3 regions of the Glaciecola sp. HA4-3 genome follow, and region 1 is predicted to be linked to each of the others. Evidence: predicted binding sites of a transcription regulator. Region 1 holds the regulator's gene; each other region holds the start of a gene.
The links. Region 1 encodes FNR, which switches genes on or off when oxygen is low (the NO sensors DNR and NnrR bind a similar motif). Its sites were predicted from a motif close to TTGATCTAGATCAA; they were not measured.
Positions count from the first base shown of each region.

Region 2: a site for FNR is predicted at 1,784-1,797, ahead of ccmA (cytochrome c biogenesis heme-transporting ATPase CcmA). Genes of this name have one in related genera too.
Region 3: a site for FNR is predicted at 1,796-1,809, ahead of ACZ1G6_RS17215 (GbsR/MarR family transcriptional regulator). Genes of this name have one in related genera too.

Region 1 covers NZ_CM146340.1:1,533,169-1,536,351, reverse strand. The annotation lists partial or broken gene rssA (patatin-like phospholipase RssA) at 1-490, opposite strand, end outside; gene ttcA (tRNA 2-thiocytidine(32) synthetase TtcA) at 499-1,407, opposite strand; gene fnr (fumarate/nitrate reduction transcriptional regulator Fnr) at 1,582-2,319, opposite strand; gene ACZ1G6_RS07245 (sulfite exporter TauE/SafE family protein) at 2,342-3,034, opposite strand; gene ccoS (cbb3-type cytochrome oxidase assembly protein CcoS) at 3,009-3,183, opposite strand, start outside.
Region 2 covers NZ_CM146340.1:859,045-862,227, forward strand. The annotation lists gene ACZ1G6_RS04010 (hypothetical protein) at 1-1,743, opposite strand, end outside; gene ccmA (cytochrome c biogenesis heme-transporting ATPase CcmA) at 1,911-2,612, shown strand; gene ccmB (heme exporter protein CcmB) at 2,606-3,183, shown strand, end outside.
Region 3 covers NZ_CM146340.1:3,583,711-3,586,893, forward strand. The annotation lists partial or broken gene ACZ1G6_RS17210 (cytochrome ubiquinol oxidase subunit I) at 1-1,154, opposite strand, end outside; gene ACZ1G6_RS17215 (GbsR/MarR family transcriptional regulator) at 1,195-1,746, opposite strand; gene ACZ1G6_RS17220 (ABC transporter ATP-binding protein) at 2,005-2,742, shown strand; gene ACZ1G6_RS17225 (DUF3526 domain-containing protein) at 2,739-3,183, shown strand, end outside.

The DNA of each region.
Region 1 (3,183 bases):
ATTGGTTCACAGGGACAGGGTTCACCACGGCACCGTCAACTAACCATCTGCCTTCATGCTCAATTGGAGCAAACAGAGCTGGAATTGCGCATGATGCTTGAATTGCATCGTTTATATCACCTTTAGCAAAGATAACTTCCTTACCAGAATATAGATCGGTGGCAACAGCTGTAAAAGGAATATTCATTTGTTCAAAGGAAGGTGCACAAAATGATTCTTTATGTTTTTCAAATACTTTTTGACCACTAGCGAGACCACCGCGTCTAAATCCAATACCTAATAGACTAAATACTTGCCATTCGTTAAGCGTATTTGCCCATGCCTCTAGTTCGTCTAGTTTGCCACTTGCGAATGCTGAACCAACGTAAGCGCCGATAGAGCAGCCTGCAACGATATCTATTTTGATACCAAGTTCTTGCAGTGCGTTAATTATGCCAATGTGGGCCCATCCTCTTGCCGCTCCAGCGCCTAAAGCTAAACCAATCTTCATATAAATCCTTATTTAAGCTCTACAACATCTATGTCAAATTTGCCGTGCTTATCGATATCACTAATCGAATCACTACTAACAACAAGAGGGTCAAAGGCAATATCTTTCTCACCGTTTATAGAAGTTGTTTTTGTAAGTGAGTCAAAGTCAAAATGCTGATTATCTAACAAATGAGAGGGTACAATATTTTGCATCGCTCTAAACATTGATTCTATTCGTCCAGGAAATTGTAAATGCCAGTCTTGTAGCATTTTCTTAATATTCTTACGTTGAAGGTTTTCTTGTGAACCACACAAATTGCAAGGGATGATAGGGAAACTCATCGCATTTGCATATTTTTGTAAATCGTTTTCTTGGCAAAAGGCGAGGGGACGAATAACAATATTTTCGTTATCATCGCTGACCAACTTTGGCGGCATAGATTTTAGTCTGCCGCCATAAAACATGTTTAACATCATCGTTTCTATCATGTCATCTCTATGATGACCTAGCGCAATTTTACTCGCCTTTATTTCTTTCGCCGTCCTATACAATATACCTCTTCTTAGTCGCGAGCATAAGGAGCAGGTCGTTTTACCTTCAGGGATTTTGTCTGTGACTATACTGTAGGTATCTTCTTCAACAATTTTGTAGCTTACCCCCAAAGCTTTAAGGTATGAAGGCAACACATGTTCAGGAAAACCGGGCTGTTTTTGATCTAAATTAACGGCCGTGATACTAAAGCTGATGGGGGCTATTCGCTGAAAATACATTAAAATATCGAGCAGGGCATAACTATCTTTACCGCCAGAAACGCACACCATTATATGATCGCCATCCTCAATCATATTGTAAGTTTGTATGGCTTTTCCGGTTTCACGTCTAAGACGTTTTTGAAGTTTATTAAAGTTGGTAGAGCTTTTTTGTTTAGCTAACACAGTATCATCTTTAGAAATTTTAAAACGGGGTGATTATAAACAAGGATCTAGTCTTTGACTATGATTTGAAGACCAAAAGTATCATTAATGCGGGTGTATTTGAGCGACTTCACTGATTCATTCGAATGTATTCAACAGACTGTGAAGCCTTTAAAGTAGCGTTTTGGCTTTCGGTTAACAGGCCGATGTAATCGCAATTTCGTTTTCAGGCATCCGCTGTTTAAGGCCCTGATCGTCAAGAATAGTGATCAATTTACCTTCGACACTAATAAGGCCTTCTTTTTGAAAACGCGTTAATAACCTTGATATTGTCTCAACTGTCAAACCAAGATAGTTTCCTATTTCATTGCGAGTCATCGATAAATGGAATTGTTTGGCAGAATAACCACGCTCATCAAATCGCTGCGATAAATGACTGATGAAGTGTAACAAACGCTCTTCTGCACTTCTTTTACTCAGTAGCATCATCAAATCATGATCATGTTTAATTTCGGAGCTCATGAACTTCATAATCTGTTGACGCAATTTAGGGTAGTTCGCTGATACTTCTTCTAAGGTGTTGTAGGGTAACTCGCAAACCATAGCTGTTTCTAGTGCTTGCGTGAAGCTTTGATGTTGAGAGTCCTTTAAAGCATCAAAACCGATAATATCACCAGGAAAATGAAAACCAATAACCTGTTCAACGCCGTCTTTACCGCTAATATACGATTTAAACGAACCTGATCTAACCGCAAACAAAGAGTGAAATTTATCACCAGCATTCACTAGCTTATCGTGTTTGTGCAAAGGCTTCTTGCGCTCAATGATTTCGTCAAGCGACTCCAATTCATTTTTATTGAGACTAACAGGAAGACAAAGATGACTAAAGCTACAGCTTTGGCAGTGGATGGACATTTCAGGTAATTTAGGCATAAGCTACTAACCTTTGCGTATTTTAGATCATATTTATACTCTTAAATAATTCAAAGGTCAAAATTATTGCAAAAACAAATAGTAACAAAGCAATAATTTGTCTAGTTCTAATGTTCTGTAGCAGTGGCATTAAGAAACTTGCCCCCATGCTACTAGCAAGAAGCGCCGGCAAAGTGCCTAAGCCAAATGCAAACATAAATATTGCGCCTTGCAAGGCACTAGTGCTCGATAACGACCATGTTAATGCAGAGTAAACCAAGCCGCAGGGTAACCAGCCCCATATAAAACCATAAGCGATAGTATGAAGGGGACTTTTAAATGGAATAAAACGTTTTGCTAACGGTGAAATATGCCGCCATACCGATGCGCCGGCTTTTTCTAAGACTATCAAGCCCTTAAAAATATCACTAATATAGAGCGACAATAATACAAGAAAAACAATACTAAGAGATTGTAAAATCACTAAGCCTGTTAGTAGGCTGCTACTAACAATACCGCCAATCAACCCAGTGAGCCCACCAGCAAGTGTATAAGCAAAGATTCGGCCAAGGTTATAGCACCATATGTAGGGCTGCACCGATGCGCCTTTTGGAATAGCAAAGGTAAATGCTGACGCAATTCCGCCACACATACCTATACAATGAACACCGCCAGCTAGACCAATTAAAAAAGCAGTGATTGGCAACCATTCAGGCACCAGTATTACCTTTGTCATCGTGCTTGCTTGGCGAAGTTTTTGATGAGGAGGGTTTGTTTTCTTCTTTTAAATCATCATCAAATAAAATACTGTAACCTTGTCGTTCTAAATCATCGAACTGGTTAGATTTTACGGCCCAAAAAAACACGCCAATCGCAATAGCAATA
Region 2 (3,183 bases), 670 kb from region 1:
GGGGTTAATCATCGAATGATTCCCTACACGATTGTCATTGGCAAAAATTGGTGCAGTAAACAGTGTTTTTATTTGAGCGGCATCGAGTGGCTGAGTTTGTTGGTTTGAACTGCTTGTGAGTTGTTGAATTTTTATTGCATCGTCGTTTAAATTTGTATTTATGTCGTTTGTATTTGTAGCGGGGGTAATTACAGAACTACTTAGCATCGACGTTAACGCTTTTATTTCATTTGGGCTTGTTTGCTGCTTTGCTTGAAGTGATTGATTTAGCTTTATCAATGCAGCTGATATGGGCTGAGTATTAGGCATTGTTTTACTGATAATATCGGCAACTTTGGCTTTAATTTCGATAACATCCCCAAGCGAGTGTCCAGTGGAATTCTTAGCAATAGCATCAGATTGCATGAGTGAATTAAGACGCTCAGCAATTATCCCAGTGGTATTTTTTAGTGATGTTTGCGCAGCAGAGTGTTTAGTAGCAATAAGAACCTTTTCTTCTAAGGGTTTATTATTAAGAAAATTCTCAGTAAATAATTCCTTCATTGATTGATTGGTATTTGTTTGCGAAGGACTTTGTAAAAGCGCGGATATATTGACTTGCACTAGATCGGGTTTCTTTATGATACTGAGTTCGGCCATGTTGCTACTAGCTTTGCTTTGCGTTAACGCAATTCTATTTGTATCACTACTTAGCAAATCACTTTTGGCTAATAGTGGTTTAATGGTTGCGCCCAGCGTCTTTAAGTTCTGTTCGTTTGGTGTGATGATTATGCCTGCATGCGCATGTTTAATTTTTGTCTCGATTAGCCCTGACACTAACAAATCATTAGTTAATGTTTTATTTTGACGCATAAACGCATTAATTTGTGCTTGAATATTGTTTAACACTTGTTTGCTTTGAGCATCTAGTGAAGCAATTGAAGGTGATGCCACCGTGACATTGTTAATCGGGTTTTGGCTATTATTTGCATTTATCACAACTTGGAGCTTTAGCCCTTTCATCATTGCATCAAATAGTTTTTTTGTACTTAGCGAATCATTGCGCGAATCGATAATGCGTTTTAGGTCAATGTTAAATGGCTTAGAAATTTTTTCACTTTTGCTTTGGGGCCCGTTTGGAGCGCTTTCAAGTTGTATTGTTAGCAAACTATTATCGTTTTGCTGGCCTCGTGCCAGCGCGTTTAACTTAAGTGCTGGTTGGCCGGATATCTGAGCAATATTAATTAAGGCATCGATTAATTGTTTTGTAGATGGGCTAGTTATATTTACCTGCGTTTGAGCCATGATGTTAATAGAGGCCTTTGTATAAACAAATTTGGGGACATCGGGCCATTGTTGGCTAAGGTTTTGGATTTGAGCTTGATTAAATGGCTTGGTCAAACCGTTTGTTTGTTTTTCTATTGCAAACATCGCTTTGTCATTTGTAATAGATACTAGCACTAGACGGTCACCCGCTTTTAGAGATGCTACCTCTTGCGGGTTTTGGCTCGTTTTATCAGTAACAAGAACGGCTGATTGATTAACTAAAAAACGCTGTTTTGAACGAGGCTCTTCAAGTAAAACACTTCCTCCTTTTGATGAAACGACCGATAAAACAAGGGGCTGATTTGCATTGTTTTGATTCGCTTTGTTTTGCTCAGCTTGTGAGTTGAGCGCTCGCGTTGGATCAGCCACTTTTGATAAGGGTTGTAAGGCACCGTTGGAAAGCGCGTTATTGACAGAGGTAGTATTTTGATAAGCCATAGTTTGTTATCGGTCATTTGTACTAAAAAGCGAGCAGTATTTGATGTGTCTCAATCAAACGGTTTTTTCGAATAATCTACATTCCTTATTTCATGGCAGACACAGTAATTAATGTGGTATTATTTTGCTGTAAATTCAATAAGCTAGTGTAGCTAAAAGGTAACACATTGATTGCTGATAAATCCCTCAAACAGCCTTTGACTAAGGCGAAAACTAATCAGACACCTCATGAGCATGAAGGTGCGGTTTTGTTGATTGAGCAGATTAAATGTGAAAAACAAGATAGAACCCTTTTTAGTGATGTCAGTTACAAACTTCACTCAGGTGAGCTCTTGTGGCTAAAGGGTGAAAATGGCTCTGGTAAAACAAGCCTCATTAATATACTTGTTGGCTTACATAAGCCTGCCGCCGGTAAAGTATGGGTAAATAATTACGATATTCATAAAGATATTAATCAAGCAGCCCAGGAGCTTATTTTTTGCGGCCATAGCTTAGGGTTTAGCGGATTATTGAGTCCTTTAGAGAATCTTCGGTTTTGGTGTGAATTACAGGGCGTAGATGTACAAGATTCAGATATCATTGACAGGCTTGATGCATTAGGGTTAGTCGGCTTAGAAGAGCTCCCGAGTAAGTTTTTGTCAGCAGGGCAAAAACGCAGAATTAGTTTAGCTAAACTATGGCTCAAAAATGATGCGAAACTTTGGGTGCTAGATGAGCCCTTTACTGCATTAGATGCAAATTTACTTGGTATGTTAGAAGCCCATATAGATAAATTCCTAAAAGCAGGTGGATCTGTCTTGATGACGTCTCATCAACAAGTGAATATCAACCACCCTCAACACATTCTAGAGCTTGAATACTCATGGTAAGCATCAACAGAGCATTATGGGCGGTGTTTAAAAGGGATCTGTCACTTGCTTATCGCCAACGCTCGGAACTGGCTCAACCCCTCATCTTTTTTGTCATGGTAATTAGCCTATTTCCATTAGCGATTGGACCAGCCCCTCAAACACTGCAATTGGTCAGTGGCGCGATTGTTTGGGTAGCTGCGATTTTATCGTTGTTAATGGGGCTTGAACGACTATTTAGAGATGATTTCAACGATGGAAGCCTTGAACAGATTATGCTGAGCGCAGTTCCTCTATACCTTGTTGTACTTATCAAAGTGTTTACTCACTGGTTTGTTAATATTATTCCACTTCTACTAATTTCACCCTTGCTTGCTTTGTTTTTAAATATGACTAGTGCGATGTATTGGGCATTACTACTGACACTTGTTATCGGAACACCAATCATTAGTTTAGTTGGTGCCATTGGTGTTGCGCTAACACTAAGTCTTCAGCGTTCAGGCGTTTTAGTGGCGCTTTTGCTTATTCCTTTGTTTATTCCGTTACTAATCTTTGCCACCTCGGTTGTTGATTCAGCGGCCATGAATTTACC
Region 3 (3,183 bases), 1.6 Mb from region 1:
GACGCCATGTACTAAGTATGGTTGACGGCCAATTTCTGTTACATACCATCCAGCAAGCGTGGCAATCCACCCTGAAAATGTCATGCCCATCAATACTTTTAGTTGCATGCTACTTAGCCTGCCATTTCGTTTTAGGCTAAAGCTGCACCACCAAGCGATAACAATCATTAACATACCAATACCAACCATCACCCTGAAACTATAGAACACAGGTGCAACAGGCGGATGCGCGCCCTCGAATTCATTAAGTCCTTTTAGCTCACCATTCACATCATGAGTAAGAATAAAACTAGCCATTTTGGGTATTTCTATCGCATATTTATTCTCTTTACTCTGCTCATCTGGAATGCCAAACAATACCAAAGGTGCACCCTTTTGGGTTTCCCAAAGTCCTTCCATTGCTGCTACTTTCGCCGGTTGGTTTTCTAAGGTATTTAAACCGTGTAAGTCACCGATAACAGCTTGCAGTGGAGCGAGTACAGCTGCGCAAAATAAAGCGGTTTTTAGTGTGAGTCTTGGGGCTTTTTTGTCATCTTTGCGATAAAGGCGGTAAGCCGAAATCCCAGCCACCAAAAAACATACAGTCAACGCCGAACTCATTAGGGTATGACTAAAGCGGTAAGGAAAAGAGCTATTAAAAATAATCGCCATCCAATCAGTTGCATGAGCAACGCCGTCACGCATCTCAAATCCAGCGGGGGTTTGCATCCAAGAATTAAGTACCAGAATCCAAAATGCCGATATAGTGGTACCAAATGCTACAAAAAATGTTGCTGTGGTATGGGCCCAGCCAAGGTACTCTATTAAAGCCAAACAGCATTATCCCAAGCAGACTTGCTTCTAAAAAAAGCAGTGAGAATTTCATAAGCTAGTAAAGGTCCAGCAATATTACCGATAGTTTCCATGAAGCTAGACCAATTTGTTCCAAATTGGAACGACATAGTGATCCCACTAACAACACCTAAGGCAAAAGTTAGCGCAAAGACCTTTACCCAAAAGCGGTAAGCTCGCATCCATACGGGGTGTTTGGATAAGTCATACCTGACTTTAAAATAAAACAGCAACCAACCCAATGCGATGGTGATAGTTGGAAACAAAATATGAAAACTAATATTCGCTGCAAATTGAATGCGCGATAAGATCAGAACATCCATTAGGACTACCTCAAAACAAATTTAAAAACCGTAAAGCAAGCTAGTTATTGTTTTTATGGGTAAGCTTGTCTGTGAACTCCAATACCTTGCCAACACCAGATCCTAGTTTCATAAGCGTGCCAAGCTTTTCAGGTGAAAGTGATTGTAAGCTTTGTGTCCAGTGTGTGATATTTTCAAGTAAATCATGTATTTCGTTTATTCGCTCTTGCGCATATTCTTCTTGTTGGTTTGCAGGCTCATCTAACAAAATATCTCTAAGCAACGAGAGCGTAGGATCCATTTCACGTTTACGGCGTTCTTCAAAGACTTTATTTGCCATATCCCAAATACTACCTTTAGTATGATAATAGTCTTTTCTATCGCCTTGTTTATGGATGGTTTGGACTAATTGCCAGCTGTATAGCTCTTTTAAGCCCATACTGACATTCCCACGCGAAATACTCAGTAAATCTCCAATCTCATTGGCACTAATAGGTTCTTCACTAAGCACTAGCAAAGCGTATATTTGACCTACAGTGCGATTAAAACCCCAGCGGCTACCCATTTCTCCAAAATGAAAAACGAAGGATTCAATTTTAGGCGTCATGTTCATAGTAATTACTTTCTGAAGTTTCAATAATTTCTGAAAGTATAAAACATTATTGATTTAGATCAAGCTTTTTCGGAACGAATTACCGTGCTTGACGCTTAATATTTAAAGATTTAAACCTAAACTTGCCCAACCCTCAGTTTCAATAAGCTTTACTTTCTTAAGCTTTTTATACTTTTTTGACAATAAAATTTGAATTTATCTGTAGTTACGTTATAACATAAACACAAAGATGTTATAACGTAACTATTCGGGTGTTTTGTGAGCATAAAAGAACAACAAGAATTGCTAATACAGGCTGATAATTTATGTGTTGATATTAAGCAAAAATCAGTACTGAAAAATTTAAGCTTTAATGTCGCGAAAGGTGAAGTTTACGCTTTGCTTGGAGGCAATGGCGCTGGGAAATCAACTACACTAAAAACGCTACTTGGATTTAATGTACCGACCTCTGGGCGAGCCTTGATTGAGGGCCTCGAGATCGCGACATCGCTTGACATAGTTAGAAAGAAAACTGCTTATTTACCTGAAAATGCGAGCCTTTATCCTCACTTGAGCGCTCGTGAAAATATCGACTACTTTTTGTCATTAGCAAATGTTAAAAAGACTCGTACTGAAGTTGAGAGCGCGTTTAAACGCGTGGCATTGCAACCAGACGCATGGGAGCGCCAACTTCATTCATATTCGAAGGGAATGCGACAAAAAACGGCAATAGCATTGGCTCTTTTGCGTGAAGCGCCAGTATTTTTGTTGGACGAACCTACTTCAGGCCTTGATCCGGTTGCAATTGATGAATTCAATCTTTTGGTCAAAGAGCTTGCTGCGGGTGGTTCGACGATTTTAATGGTTACCCACGATGTATATGGAGCATGTCAGGTCGCTGATCGTATTGGCTTATTAAGGCATGGTGAGTTAGTCGGTGAGTTTGAAGCAAAGGACGGTGATCTTATTGACACCCAAACCGTTCACACCGCGTTTGCCCAAGGGCAAGTAAAATGATGATGGGTAATCGTTCTCAAATACTTAGTGTGGCCAAAGATGAGTGGCGTTACTGGTCGCGTTCAAAAGTGGCTATCTCGGTTCTTATCATCGGCATAATCTTGAGTTTGTCATCTGTAGTCGCTACGGCAACAAAGATGCATGAGTTAGAGCATCAAAGGCTAACAATGCAGAACGTTTCTGAAGATACGTTTATGTCACAACCTGACAGACATCCTCACAGAATGGTGCACTATGGTCACTATGCCTTTAGGACACCATCTGCCCTGAGCATCCTAGATCCCGGAGTAGACGCATACACTGGAAATGCTATTTTCTTGGAGGGGCATCGACAGAACAGTGCAACGTTCGCCGAGCAAAAACAAAGCACGGGCTTAACCAAAGTAGGGAGCTTGTCGCCCGCTTTTATTATGCAAGTACTTGCTCCTTTGTTACTTATTT